DNA from 4 places in the Paenibacillus vulneris genome. Region 2 is predicted to be linked to each of the others. Evidence: riboswitches for the same ligand, from Rfam matches in the RefSeq annotation. Region 2 holds a riboswitch; each other region holds the start of a gene.

Region 1 (5,738 bases), on a different contig from region 2:
CTTGCGCCGGGGTCAAGCCAAAGCTGTTCAATGCATCCGCATCCAGCTGAATATCCATGGTCGTTTCTCTAGCGCCGATGGAGTCCAGATGGTCAATGCCTGGCATCGCTTCAAAGCCTGGCTTGATTTTGTCCTCATAGAGCTGATCCAGCTCGGTCTGGCTCATGCCGTTGTCGGCATTGATCGCCAAGTAATAGGCAGGTATCGAAGCAAAGCCGAAGGTGGATACCTTGGGTCTATCTGCCGTCGCAGGGAGCTTCACTTCCTGCACCAGACTTTCCAAGTCCTGCTTCTTCTTATCCGTGTCTACATTTTGCTTGAATTGGACGATGATAGTGGATACGTTATCGCTTGAGGTAGACGTCAGCGAATCAAGATCCTCGATATTGGCCACCTTATCCTCTATAGGCTTCGTGACCTCTTCCATCACATCCTTAGGCGGACCTTGGTAGGTGGTGGAAATTAAGACTACCGGAAAGGATACGTCCGGCATGTTCTCCACTTTCAATGTAGATGCTGAGTACAAGCCTCCGCCCATCAATATGGCTATCATGATGAACACCGCAGCTACATTTTTCATGGAGAAGCTGGTCAGTTTGTTCATTGGGTTCCCCTCCTAAGAGCTTTGCGGAGCAAAGCTTTCTTCGTAAGCGGTACTGAGCTTTGCTTTATCAGCGTCGGCATCCACGTTATGCCCGGACGAATGACGACAGGGCACATTCGATTTCTTCGATTAAAGTACACCACGAATATGAACGGAGCATGAACAAACCCCTCCCGGCTCCTTATTTAACCGTTGGTAAGTTATTGCAGGTATATGTGCATACAAAAAAACCGCAAGCTTAATCGCTTGCAGTTCCTCTATTATGGATTCAGTTATTCAGGAAGCCGACTTGGGAAAGGTCAGCATAAATACAGTTTCCTTATCCGTGCTGGAGAACGAGATCTCCCCGTCATTTTTATGCATAATTTGCTTGCAAATCGTAAGACCTAAACCCGTTCCATTCGTTTTGTTGGTAACAAATGGAACAAACAGCGACTTGGCGAGCTCCGCCGGAATAGGAGGACCGTTATTCGTAATGTGAATATAGGCTTTACGCTGGTCCTCGAAGGCGGATATCTTCATTTTTTTATCATACTTCGCTTGAGAGAGCGCATCGATACCATTATTAATCAAATTGTTCAGCACCTGTTGGATTCCCAGCCTCTGAACGCGAAGGGTCATATGCTCCGGAATTTTAACGCACAGATTGACATTTTCATTAATTAGTCGAGGGCGCAGCAACGACAGGTTGTATTCCAGCATCTGCTTGACGGAGATCGGCTCCTTCTCTTCTTCCACCATAGGCTTCTTGGAGAAGCTGAGAAATCCGGTCACCTGCATATGCATATTGTTGCATTCATCCTCTATGAACTCCAAATAGGAGTCTATCTTCTCTTTTGGCAGAGAATGGATATTAGAACGAAGCAGTTTAATAAACCCTTTAATAGAAGTTAAAGGGTTGCGAATTTCGTGCGCCATGCTGGCGGCCATTTTCCCGATCAGATTCATCAGGTCGTCGTGAAGCTGGTGAATAGCCGTATCTTTTTCTATCATTGAAGCCAATGTAATCTGCCAATAATGCTTGCATAGGATTCCCTCGAAATCGTCGATTCGAAGACAAATTTGGTGATACAAGGTTGCCGGCAGCGAATCTCCGAGTACATCCAGCAAGGCGCGGCGCCATGAGTGAGAGCATTGAATAATATCAATAATTTGAAGCCCCAATTCCTCGAACCTTCCGCACCAATCGTCAACCAATTGCCGAATCGGATGCTGCTCCGGGGGAATATGAAGATCGGTAATATAATCAAAATAGATGTCGCCCCTGCGCATCATATTGGATACATTATACCCGCGTAAAATCTGCTCCTCCATCAGCTTCTGCCACTGCTCAATAACCTGTGACTTCTTATCCCTTACATGCTTTAACAAAGGCTCTGCATCCATAAAAGAAAACCCGCCTATATATAGGAGTGTGATATTACATAACATATCATAAAGAGATCGGAAGTCCAATGCTCAAAACTATAGGACTTTATATACATTTTGTCTCATAGGAATAGTATACATTATTATGCGGAAATATAAATATGAAATTCTCCGATGGATTCCAGACTAAGAGGAATACTGAACACTTCGCCACCCCAATGGTTTGCAGCTCCATTAATGAGGCTCGGCGGTGTAATATCGACTTCGATCCCCTGCTGAAACAGCAAGGTGCTGGCATTTCCGCTAATCATATTCCCCAGCTCGCCGACCGCGCTCTGGCACATCTCATCAAAATGCGTGAGGGGGTAACCGCCCATCATCCCGGATACCATCCGTAAAGCAACCGTCTCGGGAATACCAAAAATAATATCCTTTTGCAGCTGGCCTAGAATCCCGATTTTGAGCCAAACGTAATCCTCCGTGTATTGGATCGTTCTCATACTAAGCTGCCCGACAATGGGTTTAATTTGGATCAGCGTTTCAATGACATGAAGTGATGAAGTTAAGAACGGGTTCACGAAGTTTGCTTGCACATGATACAGCCCCTTTACAAAGAAAGTTATAAGAATTAAAAAAAACTGCCCGAAATTGGGCAGTCTTGTTTTTGCAAAACTTAGAACCTATGCGCCGTTTTCGGTAACCCAGCCGCCATAGGAATGCTCCTTTAGGCCTGTGGCTTTGCGTCCCTGCCTTTCGGCAAGTTTGCCATTATCGATTTGTCATGGTGATTATATAGCCAAACTACATCCATTGTAGCATACAAGCTGGCAAAATAGTACTTGTTTTCCTATAGCACCAACCGCATCTCCATGACTTTACTACTATATCCGGCTATTTGTAAAGAGGCCAAATTCATATAAGTACCCGCCAAGTGGTGAAGAACCTATTTCAGTCCCGTTAATGCAATGCCGCGGATAATATGCTTTTGAAACAACAGGAATACGGCGATTAGCGGAAGCACCGAGACACTTGCTCCTGTCATAATCATCGCCCAGCCGCTGCTGTCCTTCTGTTCGCTCGAGAAGAAGGATATGCCCACCGGAATGGTTAATCGTTCGGGCGACTGGGTCACAATAAGCGGCCAAATAAAAGCGTTCCAGCTGGATAAAAAAGTAAGTATTCCTAATGCAGCCAGCGCGGGACGAACAAGAGGCACCGCAATACGCACCATGATGCTCCATTCATTCAAACCATCGACTCTGGCTGCGTCCAGCAGCTCTTGAGGAACCTGCTCCATAAATTGCTTCATCAGGAAAATGCCGAAAGCCGACATGATCCCGGGAAACAAAATCCCCGTATACGTATCTACCCAATCCAGTTGAACAGAGGCGATATACCAGGGGATGATCAGCATCTCCGTAGGCACCATCATCGTGCTTAAGATGGCGATAAAGATAACCTGCTTGCCGTGAAATGAAAATCGGGCCAGAATATAGCCTGCTACCGTATCAAACAGCGCCACGCTTGCCGTCGTTATGCAGGCTACGATCAGGCTGTTCAGCATCCAATCGGCGAACGGGGATTGGACGAACAAGGCCGCATAATTATCAAGGGTCATCGTCTCCGGAATCAGCTGCAAGGAGAATACGTCCTTCGGCAGCTTCAAGGAGGTGGCGATCATCCACACAAAAGGAAATACCATTCCCGCAGCTCCGATGATGAGTACGATATGAAGCAGAACTATAGTAGCCCCGAACCGGCGCCTCTTGTTCGTTCCACCGGCGTTTCCTGTAACCTTCACTGCCTTCACCCCCTAGGGCCTAATACTCTGTTTTGCTGCTTAATATCTTCATCTGCAGCAGAGACAGCAATAAAATAATGACAAACAGCACCACGGTCGCCGCAGCCGCCTCTCCCATATTGAAATGCTTAAAGGCCATATCGTAGATATACAATACCAGGGAAACCGTCGAGTTCAGCGGACCTCCCAAGGTCATATTCAACACCTGGGTGAACGATTGCAGATAGCTGATGCTGGCAATAATGACGGAGAACACTAGAACCGGGTTGAGCAGCGGTAAGGTAATATAACGAAACCTTTGCCAGCGGTTCGCTCCGTCGATGGAAGCTGCATCGTAATACAAGGTCGGGATATTCTCCAGCCCGCTCAAAAAGACAATCATCTGAAACCCGATGCTCTGCCATATCATTGCGGCAATAACAATAAAGATCGCTTGAGACGGAGAGCCCAGGAATAGCTGCGGCTCGAGACCCAGCTTCAGGAGCAGCGCATTGATAACTCCGTTTTTCATAAAAATCCAGCGAAACACCCAGCTTACCGCCACTACACTGGTGATATAGGGGATAAAGTAAAGGGTCCGGTACAAGCCTCTGGATACATGGAGCTTATGAAGAAGGAGCGCAACCGCCAAACCGGCGATCAACTGCCCCGGCACGCCGATCAGAACATATACGAACGTATTGCCGAGCGACCTGATGAACTTCGTATCCTGAAAGAGCGCTGCATAGTTGTCGAATCCGACGAAGGGCTTCTCCTCCGACAATAAATCCCACTCCCGGAAGCCAATGTTGAATGCATAGGCAATAGGAAGAATACGTACGATGACAAAAAAAAGAAGGGGCAGCAGAAGGCAGCTGTAAATAAACAGATAGCGCTGCTTTTTATAGCTGAGCCCGCTTTTAAAGGAAATTGGCTTTTTACGGAGTGCAAGCTTATTTACTTGTTCCATAGACACTCCCCCTGACTCCCGCCTCATTTCTTATCCTGCTTCGCCCAATAATCGTCATACAGCTTCTGCGTCTTCGATACAAGCTCCTCGAAAGCTTTCTCGTAAGGCACCTTGTTCAGCACGACCTGATCGACCGCCTCTGTGAAGTAGTCCCGCTCCAGCTTCTCATCAACGAAGAAATGGGCATGTGCCACGCCAAGCTGTTGAATGAACGGCCCCAGCTTCTCATCCTTGGCATATTTCTCCTGCAAAGCGACCTCCTTCTTGGCCGGAAGCTCACCGACCTTCTCCACCCATTGCTCCTGCACTTCCTTGCTTGTCAAATATTTCAGCCACTCCGCGGCGGCTTCAAGCTTTTTGCCCTGCACGTTTTTCGTAATGGCATTGGCCCAGAACGATACCTGCGTCGCTTTCTCCTTATATGCAGGCAGCGGGGCGATCGCGTACGGCAAATCCGGCACATCCTTTTTCAAGCCGCCGAGCTGGAACGAACCGTCGATATTCATCGCCGCATGACCGCCCTTGAAGGCCGTAATGTCATCATTATAAAAATTGTTCGTGCCCACCTTATGTACAAGCGACAAATCTATCAAATATTTGAAGGCCTCAAGCCCTGCCGGGGATTGGTTCCACAAAATTTTGCGTCTATCGTCACTGATGTCTTTGCCCCCCGCCTGATACACCAGCGCATCCCGGTACCAATGATGCAGCTGCGCGTTCGGCTGCCAAGCCAGCCCCTCGATGACGTACTGGCCGTTCTTATCCTTCTGGGTCAGCTTCTTGGCGTAATCCACCAGCTCATCCCATGTTGCCGGCGGTTTGGCGGGATCCAGCCCGGCCTTGGCGAACAGCTCCTTGTTATAAAAAAGCGCGAGGGTACGGACAGCCGTCGGAATGGCGTAATATTTGCCGTTCAGCTTGGCGGTATCCACGAAGGGGAAAAACTCCTGCTTAATGGCCGCCTCCGAAAAGGCGCTGTCCGGCAGCGGCTGCAAGTACCCCGAGGAGACATATTT
Region 2 (5,738 bases):
CCGCCATAACGTACGAACAAATCGTCCGGACCAAGAATCTGCTTGATTCGGGCAGTAAGATCTTGAAGCACTTGATCCCCGGCGTTATGGCCGTAAGTATCATTAATGGCTTTGAACCAGTCGATATCGAACAGCATATAAGATAGCGGCTGTTTCCTCTTGGCATAATCGTTGAGATACTGAACTGCATGGGAAGTGAACGTTCGACGGTTCAGCGTGCCTGTCAAATCATCATAGCTTGCGAGGCGGATCAGCTCCTGGTCCGCTTTTTCTTTTAGCAGCAGAATAAATCCCGTGTTCCCCAAAATCATCACGATGTAGAGAGCCAGGAACGCAATCGTCTGAAAAATTCCGGGGGTAAACAGGCTGCTCTTTGGAGGGGCAAGCAGAGCAACGGTTCCTCTAACCATAGAGGAAGCAATAACAAAAAGATAAAGGTATCCCATAATCTTCATAAGCAGGGTATGGGCTTTTACGATGACCAGCCGGTAGACGGGGAATACAATAGCCGCAGTTATAAAAGAGGAGTACGCGACTCTCCAATTTTCTTTGTTATACAAGAGCACTATCAGCTGGAATCCAAGGATGCTTAGGACCGTCACGATAAAATATATCTTTCGAGTCGCTGGGCGAAGCTCTTTTTGCAGACTCATAATGGCTAAGATCTCGAAGGACGCTCCAATAAACAGGATGGAATTGGCAAGGGATATCGACAGCAAGTCGGGAATTTCTCCGCGGAATGCCTGAAGAAACCAAGTCGCGGTCTGAGCGCATTTGGCTAAAAAGAAGGCTTTGACGGTAACCTCTTTGGCGTGATCATGCCAATAAGCGCTTATGAGGATTAAGGTAAATAAATGTCCGATGCCTAGAGCGATAAAGATTGTTTTTGCGTCCAAGAGCCAATCCATTAGGAGCCACCATCTTTTGAGGGGAAATGTCCAGCCATTTGAGTATAACAAAGTCCGGGACTCTTATATACCTTTGTTTCGGGGCGGCTCCGCAACGGAAATGGATATCCCGACAAAAAAAGACATCCCTATGGATGTCTCGCAGCATCACTTATTTCGGCTACAGCTGGATGGTCCCATTCGCAGACCGCGCCGATTCCTGTAAATGATAGGTTACCGCAGAGGCGGCTGCTTTCGCTTTGAATACCGTACTCATATCGAAAATGAGCAGCTTCGCCGGTTCTCCGGGAAGTCCATACTGTATGGCCAGATACCGGCCTATCCTTTTCGTTGCTTCAGGAGTGAGATAGCCGTAGTTGTTGGACAAAATGGATTGCGTCACCGCAGCGGCCCCTGTGATTTTATATAGCGGCAGCTCAAAATATTTGTTTTTCCAATCTATAACAACCTTATCCGGTGTAACATATATTGCGGTCATCGCGGTCTGCGGAATCTGTGGAATGCCGTACTTATGAAGGCATGAAAAGCTGCTGTGTGCCCCCATTCGATACTGCTTCCCAAGCCGTTTGTTGTTCACATAGGTCATGATAAGCCATATGGCGAGAGCAATGATGAACAAACCTTGGACGACAGGGAAATCGTCGACGATAGGAATTCGAAGGCCATCCTCAATGAATCGCGACAGGACGAACGCAGCCGCAAACAAGATCGCTGTGATGATAAGGTTTTGCTTGAACCGCCCATTCCATTGGATAAGGGATAGGAGGGTTTTGAATATAAACAGCAGGAAGAAAAAAGAGAATAATCCTAAAAAGACATGAATGATAGAAAACATGATACAAACATCCCTTCGGATCCTTGGTGACATTATACTCATAATAGCAGGTTGATAATAATTGGTAAACGCTTCCTGACGGGGTAATGGATAAATTAGTTGAAAAAGAAGGAAATAGGGCGGTGGGTGTAGAAATGGAGCGTATGCTGGACCTGCGCTATGTTCGTATAAGGGTCCGGCTGATTGAGAAAAGGATGTGATCGGAAATGGAAAACTCCAAATACGAAAAGCACTATTCGGAGCAAGGATTCTGGTCCAAGCTGAAAAAGCATGCGAAGGATGCCGGGTCCAAAGTCGTTTACAGCGGGCTGCTCTTATACTATGCGCTTCAAAGTCCTTCTACGCCGACAAAAGCGAAGATTCAAATTTATGGTGCGCTCGGCTATTTGATCCTGCCGGTCGATATCGTTCCGGATATACTGCCTGTCGTAGGCTATGCGGATGATTTGGGCGCTTTGATGCTGGCCATTGGTGCCGTTGCCATGAACATAGACGATTCCGTTAAGCAAAAAGCCAAAGAGAAGCTGAAGGATCTTTTCGGAGACGATGCCGTCAACCACCAGGACATTATAGATATCGACGCTCACATCGTAGAATAGAGGATACTAAACAGGAAAGAGCACCGCACAGTGCTCTTTTTGCATGTGTAACGAATGTATTCAGCAATGCGTTTGTTAGTATACGAGTGATAGGATCCGATAGTCTGCCGAAACGGAAGCTGATAGGTTTCAGATTGGCTTCCCTTTTTTACCAAATAGAAAATGTTTATAATGAATGAGATAGATCCAACCATCACCGGAGGTAGAAGCCATGAGGATCAAAAAAATCATTTCCGCAGCGTGCATTGTCGTTGGAATTGCTGTGATGGCCTACCCGACGGTGAATGACCGTTACGAGAGCTATAAGCAGCAGCAGATTTTAGAGCAGTGGCAGGAAAGCTTGCAGTATCTAGATCAAGCCGGTTCAGATCCGGAGCCGGAGCAGGAACCGGTAACGGTTTCTTTGCCTGCGCCCGTTCCATTGAGTACGGATATGGTAGAGGTCCAGCCCGCGCCATTGAAGGCGGAACCGACCCCAGTCCCTCTATCTATCGGGCAGAAGAATGTGGAGGGCGTCCTCAAGATCGATAAGATCGACTTGAAGCTTCCTATCATCAAGAACGCAACGGCGGCGAATCTGAAGCTGTCGGTTGCCAGTATGGCGAATACAGGCAAGCCGGGTGAAATCGGCAATTATGCCATTGCGGGACATAGGAATCTTACGTACGGCAAAAATTTTAACCGCTTGGATGAAGTGACCGAGGGCGATCTCATAGAGGTAGATACGGGGAGCAAGCAGTATCGCTATAAGGTAGAAAGCAAGCAATACGTACTTCCCGAGGAAGTATGGGTGCTGAAAGGAAACGGCAAAGATCGGCAAATTACGCTAATTACTTGCCATCCTATGGAAAATCCGACACATCGCATCATAGTTAAAGGAAAATTGATAGAAGAGTGAGCATTTAGAACTAGAGAGGAAACAAATGGTATGCTATACTCATAGATAACCAAATAAGTTTTCGGTGCTTTCCACCGATAAAGGCAAACTCAGCGAAAGCTGGAGACGCAAAGCTATAGGGCCTTCCCTGGTCAATCTACCAGGATGGCAGCCAGTTACCGAAAGGAGAGTCTATGTTTCGTACATTAGGAGCATTGTTGCTGATTGCTGCGCTATTTCTGACTATGGCGCCTAAAGAAACCCATGCCGCTGCCGGACAACCCGTCCTGGATAAAAGCTCTCTGAGCAACGGGATTATTAAGGTCCATTATGCGGATCCGGAGCATAAGGCGCTTGTGCGTGTAACCAAGGGCGATGTCCAAATGGACTATAACCTGGTGGACGGGGCCTCCTATCCTCTGCAATTGGGTGACGGCAGCTACCATGTACTGGTTGCGAAACAGATTTCCGACAACAAATATCAAGTGATTTTGCAGGAAAATGTCGACGTGAAGACGGTGAATGAGCAGGCCGTGTTTTTGCAGTCCATATCTATAGCGAGCTGGAACGAGACGACCAAAGCTGTAGTGGAGGCAAAGAAACTAGCCGCGCATGCTGCAACCGATGAAGATAAAGTCAAAGCGATTTATGCTTTTTTGACGCAAAACTACAAATATAGTGAGAGTAAAGCGCAAACTGTAGACACAGGCTATATCCCTGACTTGGATAAGGTATACGAGGAATCCGGCGGAATATGCTTTGATTATGCTGCTACCTTCACGGCAATGGCCAGAAGCTTGGGAATCCCGACCCGATTGGTAATGGGATACGAGGTCCATGCCCCCGAGGTGTATCATGCGTGGAATCAAGTATATCTCAAGGATCTTCAAGAATGGGTCATTATCGACACCACCTATGACGCGTCCCGTGTACAAAGCGGGCAAGAGACAACCATGATAAAAAACAGTGCCGATTATGTTGTTACTGAGATCTATTAAGTAACTTCCATTCGCCTAGCCGGCGGGAAATCGCAGCCTGAAGAATCTGCATTTGATGCGGGTTCTTTTTTTGTGCAATCGAATGGCGGCCTGTTGTTCAGAAATTATTCAGATCGGTGATTTACAATGACTTCGGCAATGAAACCAATAGAAGGATTTATGAAATTAGACTACGTGAAAGGGGTGATAAGAAGGGTTTCATTCATAGTAAGGACGAGGGAAGGGAAAAACATATGTGGAGGAAAAAAACCAGTGCGCTGCTGATCGCTCTATTGTTTGTTATCCAGAGCCTATCGGGAGTCGGTTGTTTGACTCAGGCCTTTGCCTCAGGCACTATTACCGGCAACATCATCAACAGCGTAACCATGACGGTATACGACAAAGCAGGACAAGCCGTCACCGGCAATGTATACGAGCAGGGCTCCAAGGTCCGATTGGATTACACCTGGTCCTTGCCTGACAACCATGGTTACCACAGCGGGGATACCTTTGCCTTCACGCTGCCGCAAGCGTTCTTGCTCTTCAATGATATCAGCGGGCCATTACGGAACGGTGATGAAGACATAGGAACGTTCAAGGTCAGCAAGGACAGTCACCAAGTGCTCATGACCTTCAACAGCTATATCGAAAGTCATAGCCAGGTGCGGGGGACCCTCACCATTGACACGCAATTCGACATCAAGACAGTAACAGGAAGCACGACGCAAGTTATTAAAATTCCGGTTCAATCCGGAGAGCAGGTATTTACGCTTATCTTTAAGCCTAACGTCACATCGACCATCGGAAAAAGCGGTGTTCCTCAAGGCTTTAACCCTAAGAACATCGATTGGACGATTGATGTGAACAAGTCGCTGGATTCCGTGCAGCATGCGGTTGTCACCGACCCTATGCCGGCAGGCCTGGCGGCACCGGTAACGGTTGCCGTTTATAGCCTGAATGTAAACCTGGACGGCTCGGTAACCCAAGGCTCCTTGGTTGACGCCGGCAAATACAAGGTGGACACGGCAGGAAATGTTCTGCAAGTAAGCTTTACGGATAACCCGATCCAAAGTGCATACCGGATACAGTACACGACTCCGATCACGGATTCCGGCGTAAGAACGTTCGTGAATACGGCAACGTTTGAAGGAAGCAACAAGCCGGCCTCTCAAGCTGAGGCGACGGTGACCATCCAGCGCGTGAGCGATCTGGACAAGCATCCTTCCAAGTATGACCAGGCTGCACAAACGATCGATTGGGCCATCCAGTACAACTACAACGAGAAGTCCATAGCACAATCAGAGGCCTATTTATTCGATTCTTTCAATGACTCGCAAGAATTGGTTACCGGCTCTTTCCACGTATATCCTGTAACGTTGGATGCTACCGGCAAGGAGCTTCTGGGCACGGAGCTGCCTGCCTCGGAGTATACGGTAAGCCCTGTAGCTGCCGCCGCGGGTAAAGCAGGCTTCAAGCTGCAGTTCAAGAATCCGGTGACATCGGCCTACAAGATTACGTATCAGACGAAAGGCGTCAACCGTG
Region 3 (5,738 bases), on a different contig from region 2:
CCAGCAACGATCTGGAGAAGCTGACGATAGCGCAGCTGAAAGAGAAAGGAATCGTTCCTGTTACGAAGGAACTGGTTGTCGATGTCGCCAAGCTAGGCTATCCACATGAAAAATTGGAAGGCTTGACGGTCATTGATAAAAATACGATTGCGGTTGTAAACGACAACGACTTTGGCGTGGACGGCTACGATGATCAGGGCAAATTGAAGCTGAACCAGAACCCGTCTCAAATGTACGTGATCAAGGTAAGTGAAGATTTAAAATAACAATACATGTTTCCAGAGGGCTTTCCCATGAGGGAGGCTCTCTTTTTTTGACTAAAGACAGGATGGAGGTTTTGAAGTATAATGAGTAAATCTTTTATTTACCAATGGTAGAAAAACTAGAGTTGGCCGCAAAGGAGAACACTGCATGCAGCGATTAGCATCATTTTTTCGTGAATATCATCCCATTGTCCACGTTCTTCTTTTCGGAACCATATTAGCCCGCACAGCCTCCTCTATGAGTATGCCGTTTTTGGCTATCTACTTATCCAAGGATACGCAGCTCAGTCCCGTTCTCATAGGAATGATTATCGGATTAGGGCCGTTAGCCTCCACGGTAGGAGGATTCGTCGGCGGAGCGCTGTCAGACAGGCTGGGACGGAAAACCATCATGCTGGCGGCACTGTACGGATGGGTGCTCGTATTTTTTGGTTTTGCCTTGGTGAAGTCTCCGGTTGCATTCATGCTGCTCAATATGCTGAACGGACTTTGCCGTTCCTTATACGAACCGGTATCCCAGGCGTTAATGGCGGACGTGACGGTCAAGGAGAAACGGCTCAAGGTATTTTCCTTACGGTATATTGCCATTAATGTAGGCGTATCGGTGGGGCCGCTGCTCGGCGCTTTCTTCGGTACGATGGAAGCTTGGCTGCCATTTATGATTACGGGGTTATTTTATCTTCTGTATGCGGCAGGTCTGGGAGTGCTGCTGCGCAGGTTCGGCATCAAACGGATCGAGGGGGAGAAACGCAGCAGTGTAACGATATTATCCGCATGGAATATCGTACGAAAAGACAGGGTGTTCCGCTTTTATATCGGCGGCGCTATCATGGGAGCGATCGGATACTCCCAGATGACCGTGACCTTATCGCAGTATATTGAACAAAATATTGCCGGCGGCGCCTCATTATTCGCGCTGCTTATGAGCCTGAATGCCGTTGTCGTCGTGCTGCTTCAAGTTCCGTTGTCAAGACTGTTCGAACGGTGGGGGCCGATGACAGCTATTGCAATCGGGAACGTGATGTTTGCCGTAGGGGATATCGGATTCGCTCTGTCGGCGGGCTGGATCAGTTTTATGCTATCCATGTTCTTCTTCACGCTGGGAGAAATTCTGAATTATCCGCAGGCAAACGTACTGGTAGACCGGCTGGCACCGGAAGGCATGAGGGGCACTTATTTCGGTGCGCAATCGTTCAATAATTTGGGACATTTCATAGGTCCGATGGTGGGGGGCGTCCTTCTTACGCATTGGGGCGGATCGGGACTATTTGTCACAATGGCTGTGATTACCTTGTTCGGAACCTTATTCTACCGCAGGGGAGAACAAGTTTATAAATTAGGTCTAAAGTCCGTGGAAAATTTGCGAAATTAGGTATTAAAGAATATGTATTCCTTAGGGCCTATCTTATATGCTAGGAATGTCGTATTTTGTTGCGCGAATTGACAGATTTCGATCTCGAAAAGGCAAAGCAGGTGAAAGCTTGTGACGCAAAGCTACAGGGGCTACGAATCCTTGCAGAGGTTCTTGCCAGCCAGCTGCCGAAGGAACGGTGTTACGCATAGATAGCGGACTCCTGCCTAGGCTCAGAGGGGTCTTTTCGTCGTGTTTGGGTACGCAAAAGTTACAGTCAGGAGGGTCTCGCCATGTCGGGTGAAGAACGGGAGTTTATGACCAAGCAAGGCTTTTTTACAAAGCTCGGAAGCAATTTGATCGGCGTATATTTGTCTAATGAAGGACCCAAGATGTTTATTAACCAGGAAGTGTTCGAGCTGCAGCATCCCTGTTGGGACGTAGAGATGGTTATGGGTAAAAACAGCCATCTGCTGACCTTTTACTGGCGCGGGGAAGTGAAATTCTCGTTTCGGTGCGATTTCGTGAATGATTTGTTTTTGAGCCTGTACGATTATTTAAGCTGCAGACTCGAAGCAAGAAGGCTGGCTTAGCCGCCAAAAGGAATGCATTGCTGCAAGCAGCGGTGCATTCTTTTTTTTATATGGCTATTGAAATTAAACTGTTGTTTTTCGATCAAATAGGAAACCGCCTAATAGAAAGGCGGCCGATTTAGCTATTACTACTTTGAAATGTCAATAATAAAAGTAGTAATTTCTTTAATTTTTGTTTTGTTCAAACTGCTATTGAAACGATAAATATTGCAGAAAGCGTAGCTAATGTTGCCATCGAGTTTTAGGGTGCCATGTAAAGAACCGGAATATCCGTGCGTTATGATATTGCTAATAACTAGCTCCGTTGGTTTTTTATCCATCAGTTTTTCAAGCATTCTGAACACTTGATCCTTGCCCTGTAATACATTGCTGCCGATAAAATTCCATTGGATATTTTCTATGATGGTATCCGTGATGAAGCCAATATCGTTACGTACAAAGGCAGCATTAAACGCTCTAAGTAATTCTTTTTTTGTTGCATTTCCACAATCTTCTGCACAAATAATGTTCACTTGACCGTATCCAATGTTGCCCTCTGACATATTTCACTATCCCCTCTCAACCAAAAGGAATCCTCTTCGACCATAGTATTACACAAATGATAGAACCAATGCTCGGAAATATTAAAAACCAACATAGCCATACTGAAAAAGATGTTTGTCGGAGTTTAAAATTGTTCATAAGAAGCTGCTTCTATCCGGCTATTGAGCGGCAGGTCCGTCCTTCAGACAAAGATCAAGCATCGTTGTAGCCGCAATCGATAACGGGACATCCTTCAAGGTCACGATACCGATATGACGGGGAGGAATTTCGGGCTCCAGCAGCACCGGGAACAGCTCGCCCGAAGCCAGCTCATCGCTGACGAACTGCCTGGTGACGCAGGAAATGCCTAATCCTGCCTTGGCGAACTGGATCAGCAGATCCATGCTCCCCAGCTCGAATTCCGGAGTGATTCTAACTTGCTGACCATGGAAAAAACGTTCCACATATTGACGAATGCTGCTGTCCCGCTCGAGCATAATGAGCGGCTGCAGGGCCAGCTCGGCGGCTGTCACCGGCCTTTTCATCAGCTCGGCATAGCTTGCTCCGGCAACGAAGATATCATGCAGCGGCTTCCAGCTTCGAATGGTTAGCTGATGATCCTGAATGGGCAGATTCACGACCCCGAAATCGATCTTCCCTTCCTTTAAGAGCTTGACGGTTTCCTGCGTCGTACGGTTCGTTACATGCATCTTCACTTGCGGATAGCTATTGTGGAACGATTCCAGGTAAGGCATCAGCACGTGCTTACAAATGGTATCATTAGCTCCGATATGCACGACGCCGCCAAGCATCTGATGCATTTCCGTCAGCTTGCGCTCTCCTTCAGCCAGGAGCTGGAACGCTTGATCCACATAACGAAGCAGCACCTCCCCCTCTACGGTCAGCTTAACGCCCCTGGAGGTTCGGAAGAACAGAGGACCTCCCAGCTGCTCCTCCAGCTGCTTGATCGAATGGCTGACCGCAGGCTGGGTGATAAACAATGCTTCGGATGCCTTCGAGAAGCTCCCGGCTTTGGCCACGGCCAAAAATACTTTTAATCCTTCCAGATTCGTCTCCATCCATTATCTCCATTTATAGTAGATATTCATATTATTCATTATTTTTATATCACAATAACCAATATAATGACAATGTGAGGCTTACAAAATCAAAAAGGAGAGGATACTCTTTGAAAGGAACGGTAACGGCAGTCGTAGGAGCGAACTGGGGAGATGAAGGGAAAGGGAAGGTAACGGATTTACTGGCATCCGATGCGGATGTGGTGGTTCGATTTCAGGGAGGCAACAACGCGGGGCATACGATTATCAATGAATTCGGCAAGTTCGTGCTGCATATGCTTCCTTCCGGCGTTTTCCACGAACGGGTTATCAATGTCATAGGGCCGGGTGCGGCGCTCAATATAAGCGGCCTGGTTCAGGAGTATGAGAAGCTTCTGGCAAGACAAGTTCCGAAGCCTCAGCTTCGGATTTCGGATCGGTGCCAGGTCATTCTGCCCTATCATTTGCTGTTCGACGCGCTGGAGGAGGAACGGCTCGGAAGCAGACAATTCGGTTCTACGAAATCCGGGATAGCGCCTTTTTATGCGGATAAATATTTGAAAATCGGCATTCAGGTTGCTGATTTATATGATCGGCAGCGCCTGCTGAACCGGTTGGAGCAAGCGCTGGAATCGAAGAACATTATACTTGAGCATTTGTATCACAAGGATGCGCTTGCAGTGGAATCACTCATGGAGCAGCTGAACCGGGCTCCTTCTTTTCCTCTTTGCGCCAGCCATAGAGCCCGCCGGGAGCAAAGTATTGATAAAGGTTGCATTCGATCCGTCCGTTGAACAGCTTGCGCTTCTTATCGGCCGGCCGGCCCATATACCGTTCCAGCTGCTTGCTTGGGCTCAGAATGAAGGTGGACCAGGTAGGCAGATGGGCTGTTACCCCGCCAAGCTGGCGAAGCACCTTCTCGACCTCGCTGCTGTCGCCAAGCCGTTCGCCGTACGGCGGATTCGTGATGATGCAGCCATAATCGCTGCGGGGATGCGCCTTGGCTACAGGCACCACCTGCAGGCTCAGCTCCTTCGCCAGCCCGGCCGCCTTGGCGGCGGCCAACGCCACATCGATCGCCTTGCTGTCGATGTCCGAGCCCGTGATCTCGAGCGGCACATCGTCCCGCACGAGATCGAAGGCTTCCTCCCGTGCCTCGGCCCACAGGGCCTCCGGCACGACAGGCCACGCCTCGGCGGCGAAGGTGCGCCTGAGGCCAGGCGCCAAGTTCCACCCGATCATCGCAGCCTCGATCGGAATGGTGCCCGACCCGCAGAACGGGTCGTACAGCGGGCGCTCCGCCTGCCAGCGGCTCAGCAGGATCATCGCTGCAGCCATCGTTTCCTTGAGCGGGGCTTCCGTCACGAGCTTGCGATAGCCCCGCTTATGCAGGCCGACGCCCGTGGTGTCGAGGGTCAGCGTCGCCACGTCGTTCAACAGCGCCACCTCAATGACGTACCGCGCTCCGGTTTCGCGGAACCATTCCGTTTGGTAGCGCTGCTTCATGCTCTCGACGATCGCCTTTTTAACAATCCCCTGACAGGCCGGTACGCTCGACAGCTGGGATTTATGGGAACGGCCTTCCACGGGAAATTCCGCATGCTCCGGGATCCAATCCGGCCAAGGCAGCGCTTTGGTTCCTTCGAACAGCTCGTCGAAGGTGACTGCCTTGAACTGTCCCATCTTGACCAGGATGCGGTCCGCGGTGCGCAGCCATAGATTGGCCCGGGCAATGGCAAGCTCATCCCCAACGAAGGTCACCCGTCCGTTCTCGACCGTGACCTGATCGTACCCGAGGTCGCGAACCTCCCTTGCTACAATAGCCTCCAAACCCATAGGAGCCGTAGCAATCAAATGAATTTCTGACATATCAATTATTCACTCCGTAGTCTGTGATCAATCTCAAATTGCCGCTTCATCTTCGGTTGAAGTCTTTTTGGAAAAGCCATAC
Region 4 (5,738 bases), on a different contig from region 2:
ACAACATTCCTCGTTTTAATCTCCTTCATCGTTCCATTCAACTCCCAATGTCGGCAGACATTCAGCGGTTTTGTTCGGCCAGCCGTTTGATCGTTCTCTCGTTACTTTGGCAATAATCAGGGTAACGAAGACGAATCGCTTCAAAAAAATAGGGGGCATCGCTGCAATCGAATAATTCGTGGGGAGTGGAGTAACGTTCGTCGCCTGCTTCGGTCCAGCCGTTCCATAAATTAAAGGCGAGCCGACACACTCGGATGGTACCGCCGGTTTGCCATGGGGCCGAAAGACCTTCGGGCTTAATGCCGCCATTAGAGAAATCATATAAATCGCGGATATGACTTCTGGTTTCTCGGGAAATGCCCAATGTATAGAACAGTGCCCGGTGGTAGCCATCGCTGCATTTCTCTGCATCCAACATCTGAACGTAAAATCTCTCGTGTTCATCATCTCGAAACCAAATCGGATGCATCGTCACATACCCCTTTCATGGAGAATTCAGCGGCTGGTTGCAACCAGCCGCTGTCTGAACATGGTCCTCTATATAACCGTTCATTTTGGCAGGAAAATCGGACCCTCCGACGAATCGATTACATGTTTTTGAGCAAGTATTCCATTTTTTTCAAGCCTCGTTGGATCGATTTACGAACCGCCCGCTCATCGACATGCTCGGCTCTGGCAATATCGACTTTGCTCATACCCAAAAAATAATGGGCATAAATCCGTCTGGCTGATTTCACCGGCAATTGACACATAGCTTCATAGAGTTGCTGCCGTGAAAGCTTGCGCTCGTAAACCTCCTCCGGTGAAATCGAGAGAAATAAAACATGCTGCTCAACCCCGTCGTTGCGATCCAGCGAATAATAGGCCCTATGACGATACGTCCGCAGTCTGTAAGCGCTCTCTTTTAAGTCAAAGCGACGGATTTCATCGGCAACCTCTTCATCTACATCAACCCATACATCCGACCTGAAAAAAGGATACATATCTCGCAAATTCATCTTCTTCATTCAAGTCCCTCCATTTTGGTTTAATGGCAAACCAAAACAGAGGGGGGGGAGCGACAGCCAACGCTCCCCGACAAGCAGGAAGCACAACAAAAAAGACCCACCCGCAGAGAGCGCCAACGCGCGATTGCGACCAGGCCAATTGGATTACATTCTTGCCGATTAATTCGCCGTTTGCAGTTAAGAGCAATAGGGATACATTACCTTCACCCTCTTTCTCACCTGGCAACACCGAGTGAGAAATTAGGCGGGCTATGATGTATGGTGCTGCCCTAAGCTTGGTTCAGCTCCTTGGCAACCGGGATTTAGCCGACGACCGCATTGACACAATAAAAAAAGCGCCGTAATCCTTTCCGCTGGGTAGCAGGGAAAGAATCGACGCTTGATAAAGAGTGACCACAGAGTTTTCTTGTTGCTACCGCTGCACTGTCTGTCCACGCTATCATCATAACACGAAACATGTGCATATCGTGTGCATACTTCGTGCAAAAAAAGGCACATCCGGTGCAGCGTTCGGTGCATGTTCGATGCAATTCCGGCACTCCAATCCTCAAAATTGAATTACTGGGACAGATCTATGCGCAACGAATCTTCTGAATTCATTCAATCTGCTTGAGAAGACTCCAAATCCAGCAAAACCGTCCGATCTTTGATTTTCATGTAGATTTTGCGTAAAATTCGCTTCCGATGATAGAAGTATGCGCGGCGGGAAAGTGCCAGGCGGCTCATGGCTTCTGAGGACGCCAGATTATCAAAATATCTCAACCGAACAAATAAGCCCTCTTCCGAGGTGAGCGCCGTGAGAGCGTAGTCGATCAGACCGATTCTGGATAGCAACAATGGGATTTCATGTTCAGTGATCTGTATGCGTCGAATGACCGTTCGCAATACCGTTTCCTGTTTTCTGCTGCTATGAGCCGCAACCATATCCAGGGTGCGCGTCAATTCTGGGATGTAAGTGAGTTCGGATTGAACATACTTCAATCTCGCTTTCCAGTCCTTATAGGACTTTAGCCATGATTCAACTTTCTCGTAGGGAATGGAGACCGGGTCCGCGACATCACAAATCCCTCCTTGCTGTGCATGCTTTCTTAACGTTTTCCGCCAGTTTCGGCAGTCAATCGACTTCGTTGTACGTTGTTCACTCTCCATTTCTATCGTCATCTTCCCTTCTTTTCTAGTTTGGCATAAGTTGACAAGGTACTATTTTCACAACCTTCGTTCCGCTTTTTACGACTCTCACCTCCGGTAAATTCCTCCTAATAATATCCATCTGCACCTACCATTTTACCTATAAAGCGCTTAAATATGGAGGGTGATTTTTTCATCACGCTATCAATTCATAAAGTGTCGAATGAACGCAAAATGACTCGAATCGAGTACGAATCGCTAACACATGATTCGATCATGCCGATCGTACAAGCCTCTTCGTTTTGCTTTTTCCGCCGCTTCATGAATGGAGCAAGCGTTGAATTTTCGAATGATGTTACGAACGTGCGATTTCATGGTGTTCGCTGTGACGCCTAATAACTCTCTGATCACCGGCTGTCTATAGCCCCAACCGATCAACTGCAAGATCTCTTTTTCAGTGGGCGTCAGCATTCGATGTAATTCTTTTCGCTTATCCAGCCCAATTTCATTACGGATAATGGATGCAACATCGGCATGAAGAGAAGGTTGCCCCCGATACGCTTCCCTTACGGCATTTACGACATCAGCATAGTTTATCTTGGTAATATAATTGATCGCCCCGGCTAGCACAGCTTCCACAATGATTTCAGGCTCGTAGAGGGAGGTCAAGATAATGATTGGCATTGATTTCATTTTCAGAACTTCGGAAATTGTATGGAGTCCATCCTGTTGCGATGAATGAAGTATCAGATCAAGAATCATCACGTCTAAATCCAATTGCACACTCGCTCGAATGGCCGATTCCTTGTTTGTTGCAATATGAAATATATTCATATCCGGCTCTGCATTGATAAGCCCCGCCATCCGTTGTTGCCAAATGGGGTCGCTGTCCACCAGCAATACTTGGATCTTGCCTTCTTTCCAACGCACGACTTCATCAACTTCTACGGCATAACTTGCACGCTCCTCCATCTTTTCATCACCTCATTGATTGTTCTGGAAAAACAAAAAAGACACGTACCCTCGGAAGGCCGTGCCTTTTCCTGACAGCATTAGAGAGGGTAACCCGGCGATCATTGCAAGCATGCGGAAGACCCGTGGCTTTGCGTCCCAGTCTTTCGAACTGGTTTGCCTTTTTCCTGTTGGAACTTGTCGTCATTCGTTATACTGCCCCATGTCCGTTGTTGTCTTTTTCATCACCACTAAGCATAATCCGGAAGCTCGCAAGGCTACGAAAGAAGATGCCTCGGGGCATCTCCTTTACATCTCGGTCGTCTTTGAAACACCCGTAACCGCTTCGTTCCTGTAACCTTAGCAGCATGGATACCGCTTCCGCCCGAGTGGCCGTAATGTCCGGAACGAATTTGCTGCCGTTCGGCCGTCAATAATACCTAGTTTGCGGATCGTTTCCACCGAGCCTTTTGCCCACCTCGGAATGTTTTCGTCATCAGCAAAGCCCGTTGTTGTATGCGAATTAAGTGAGACTTTCAGCGTTTTTGCGATCATCGATATCATCTCCGCTCGGGTGATCTGAGCATCCGGTCGGAAGCTGCCGTCCTCGTACCCGCTGACGATTCCCGCTTTTACAGCGAGAGCAACCGCCTGCTTGGCCAGTCACCGATCTTCGTCTGATCCGTGAAGGTAAGGGTTGCATCAGTTCCCTCCAATCTCAGTGCGTCTGCTAGCATAACCGTACATCCGCAGATCCATGCCGTATTCGTGTCTCAAACGCTTGTTGATGTTCAGCAGGCCGACGCCCTGACGCCTGTCCGATCCGGAAGCCGGCAGTCGACTTAGCTGTTCGCTCTCGATGCCGACACCGCTATCTTCAATCACAAACCAATATTCGCCCTCCGTTTCAAAAGTCGTCAATTTGACCGTTCCGCCTTCTATCCGATTGCCGATCTCGTGCCGAATCGCGTTTTCGACGAGCGGCTGCAGCAGCAGGGGAGGGATGCTCACCCGGTACATCCTCGAATTGTAAGCGATCCTTGAAGCGCGCTTTTTCAATATCGACGTATGTCCGGATCAGGTTGAACTCTTCACGAAAGCGATCCGCTTCTCCATATGGCTTAACCGGAAGCTGCCTCGCAAATAATCGACCAGATCCGCGGTCAATTTTCGCGAACGTTCCGCATCCGTATAACTTGATGCAACGACGTTGTACAAAAAATGCGGCTTGATCTGCGAATGCAGAAACGCCACTTCCAGATCGACCGCTGGTATGCTTCCCTTTTTAATTCAGATAATGAGGCGTCACGAAAGCGTACTCCGGTGCTTTGACCGGACGTTCGCTTAACAGGGAAGCTGCTATCGGTTTCCCGCGTTGCCTGCGATCGGCAGGGTGAATGTGAACGTCGTGCCGACGCCTTTCGTCGAAGATACCGTTACGGTTCCCTTTAGCAACTCGACCAGTTGTTTGACGATGGACAGCCCGAGCCCGAAGCCCCGGCGTTCCGCTCGCTCATCAAACAATTGGAACGCTTCGAACAGGTGCGGGATGTGCTGCGCTTCGATTCCTTCCCCCGTATCTTTGACCGAAACTTCAATCATGCTGCGATTCTCCGCCGCTGTGACGACAATGCTCCCGTTCACCGTATGCTTGACCGCGTTGTCCGAGCAGGTTGCCGACGATCTAGCCGAACCGGCTTTCATCGGCAATCGCATAGGGCAAATGTTCGGGGACACGGTTTTCGAGCCGGATGTTGCGGTCCGCGCACAGAAACGAATAGATGCGCACCTGCATCTCGACAGCCGGGCGGACATCGACCGGCATCGAATCGACGGCCAATTCACCTTGCTTCAGCCTGGAAAAATCCAGAATATCGTAAACCAGCTGCGAAAGCCTGCCGGTGATGCTCGTGATTAATTCAAGCTTCTCGCGCTGCTCCGCCGTCGGCGGATGATTGGCGTTGTCAAGCATCGACCTTGCGATATGCATGACGCCGTGCAACGGCGACTTGAACTCATCCGACGTTCTGGCCAGAAACTCGTCTTTCAGCTTGTCCGCTTTCAGCAATTGAACGGAGAGCTCTTCGATTTTCCGGAATGCGTTGGAGAAGCGAAGCGACATGAGCAAAGCCAGCATCAGCAGGTACACGAGCGGTTCGAACGGAGGCACCGAATCAACCGGTACGGCGAAATAGACGTTCAGATTTTGCACCAGCGCAAAGACGTTCAGGGCGATCACGGCGACGGCCAGATACAGGCTCCCCTCCACTTTGCGGGAAGGTGGCGTAGATCGTGACCAGTTGCCTAAACAGATCCGTCGCGAACGGGGGATGAAGCCGATTGCCCAGACCGCCAGAACCGTCCCAAATATCAACCCGATCCGGATCAACCATCAGGAGTAAACCGGACGGAACGCCGTATACACGTACAGGAGAAATCCCATGCCGCGCCAAGCGCCGAAACCATCTGAATGCGAAGATACAGCCAGAACGGAACGGAGCCGAACAGGCTGAACAACACTCTTTCGCCGCGCGTGCTGGTGAACAGGGCGAAAAACATGCACACCAGCCCGAATACGATCAGGGAATAATCGTTTTTCCGTTGGGAGAACTAGCCGACAAAATACAATCACATCATCAGAAAGGCTGTAAC

The links. Region 2 has a riboswitch for cyclic di-GMP ahead of ABEA66_RS25400 (transglutaminase-like domain-containing protein). Riboswitches for the same ligand answer to the same signal wherever they lie in the genome.
Region 1: linked by a shared signal. The riboswitch ahead of ABEA66_RS19070 (chemotaxis protein CheX) and the one ahead of ABEA66_RS25400 (transglutaminase-like domain-containing protein) in region 2 are both predicted to bind cyclic di-GMP.
Region 3: linked by a shared signal. The riboswitch ahead of ABEA66_RS23640 (hypothetical protein) and the one ahead of ABEA66_RS25400 (transglutaminase-like domain-containing protein) in region 2 are both predicted to bind cyclic di-GMP.
Region 4: linked by a shared signal. The riboswitch ahead of ABEA66_RS27355 (response regulator) and the one ahead of ABEA66_RS25400 (transglutaminase-like domain-containing protein) in region 2 are both predicted to bind cyclic di-GMP.

What each region holds. Positions count from the first base shown of each region.
Region 1 is NZ_BAABJG010000021.1:151,622-157,359, forward strand. It holds gene ABEA66_RS19060 (efflux RND transporter permease subunit) at 1-604, opposite strand, end outside; gene ABEA66_RS19065 (sensor histidine kinase) at 881-1,990, opposite strand; gene ABEA66_RS19070 (chemotaxis protein CheX) at 2,116-2,565, opposite strand; cyclic di-GMP riboswitch class I at 2,665-2,749, opposite strand; gene ABEA66_RS19075 (carbohydrate ABC transporter permease) at 2,916-3,773, opposite strand; gene ABEA66_RS19080 (carbohydrate ABC transporter permease) at 3,793-4,722, opposite strand; gene ABEA66_RS19085 (sugar ABC transporter substrate-binding protein) at 4,746-5,738, opposite strand, start outside.
Region 2 is NZ_BAABJG010000029.1:112,261-117,998, forward strand. It holds gene ABEA66_RS25380 (GGDEF domain-containing protein) at 1-908, opposite strand, end outside; gene ABEA66_RS25385 (hypothetical protein) at 1,069-1,743, opposite strand; gene ABEA66_RS25390 (YkvA family protein) at 1,950-2,342, shown strand; gene ABEA66_RS25395 (class D sortase) at 2,554-3,240, shown strand; cyclic di-GMP riboswitch class I at 3,313-3,403, shown strand; gene ABEA66_RS25400 (transglutaminase-like domain-containing protein) at 3,414-4,217, shown strand; gene ABEA66_RS25405 (collagen binding domain-containing protein) at 4,451-5,738, shown strand, end outside.
Region 3 is NZ_BAABJG010000027.1:159,857-165,594, forward strand. It holds gene ABEA66_RS23630 (esterase-like activity of phytase family protein) at 1-266, shown strand, start outside; gene ABEA66_RS23635 (MDR family MFS transporter) at 412-1,635, shown strand; cyclic di-GMP riboswitch class I at 1,717-1,807, shown strand; gene ABEA66_RS23640 (hypothetical protein) at 1,908-2,207, shown strand; gene ABEA66_RS23645 (nuclear transport factor 2 family protein) at 2,336-2,749, opposite strand; gene ABEA66_RS23650 (LysR family transcriptional regulator) at 2,909-3,808, opposite strand; partial or broken gene ABEA66_RS23655 (adenylosuccinate synthetase) at 3,919-4,491, shown strand; gene ABEA66_RS23660 (THUMP domain-containing class I SAM-dependent RNA methyltransferase) at 4,478-5,656, opposite strand.
Region 4 is NZ_BAABJG010000035.1:46,175-51,912, forward strand. It holds gene ABEA66_RS27335 (C40 family peptidase) at 1-29, opposite strand, end outside; gene ABEA66_RS27340 (DUF6075 family protein) at 62-469, opposite strand; gene ABEA66_RS27345 (RNA polymerase sigma factor) at 588-1,007, opposite strand; gene ABEA66_RS27350 (hypothetical protein) at 1,608-2,168, opposite strand; gene ABEA66_RS27355 (response regulator) at 2,394-3,107, opposite strand; cyclic di-GMP riboswitch class I at 3,193-3,278, opposite strand; gene ABEA66_RS36435 (S-layer homology domain-containing protein) at 3,447-3,749, opposite strand; gene ABEA66_RS27360 (sensor histidine kinase) at 3,789-4,097, opposite strand; gene ABEA66_RS27365 (histidine kinase) at 4,164-4,340, opposite strand; gene ABEA66_RS27370 (sensor histidine kinase) at 4,446-4,790, opposite strand; gene ABEA66_RS27375 (sensor histidine kinase) at 4,771-5,325, opposite strand; gene ABEA66_RS27380 (hypothetical protein) at 5,472-5,645, opposite strand; gene ABEA66_RS27385 (AfsR/SARP family transcriptional regulator) at 5,723-5,738, opposite strand, start outside.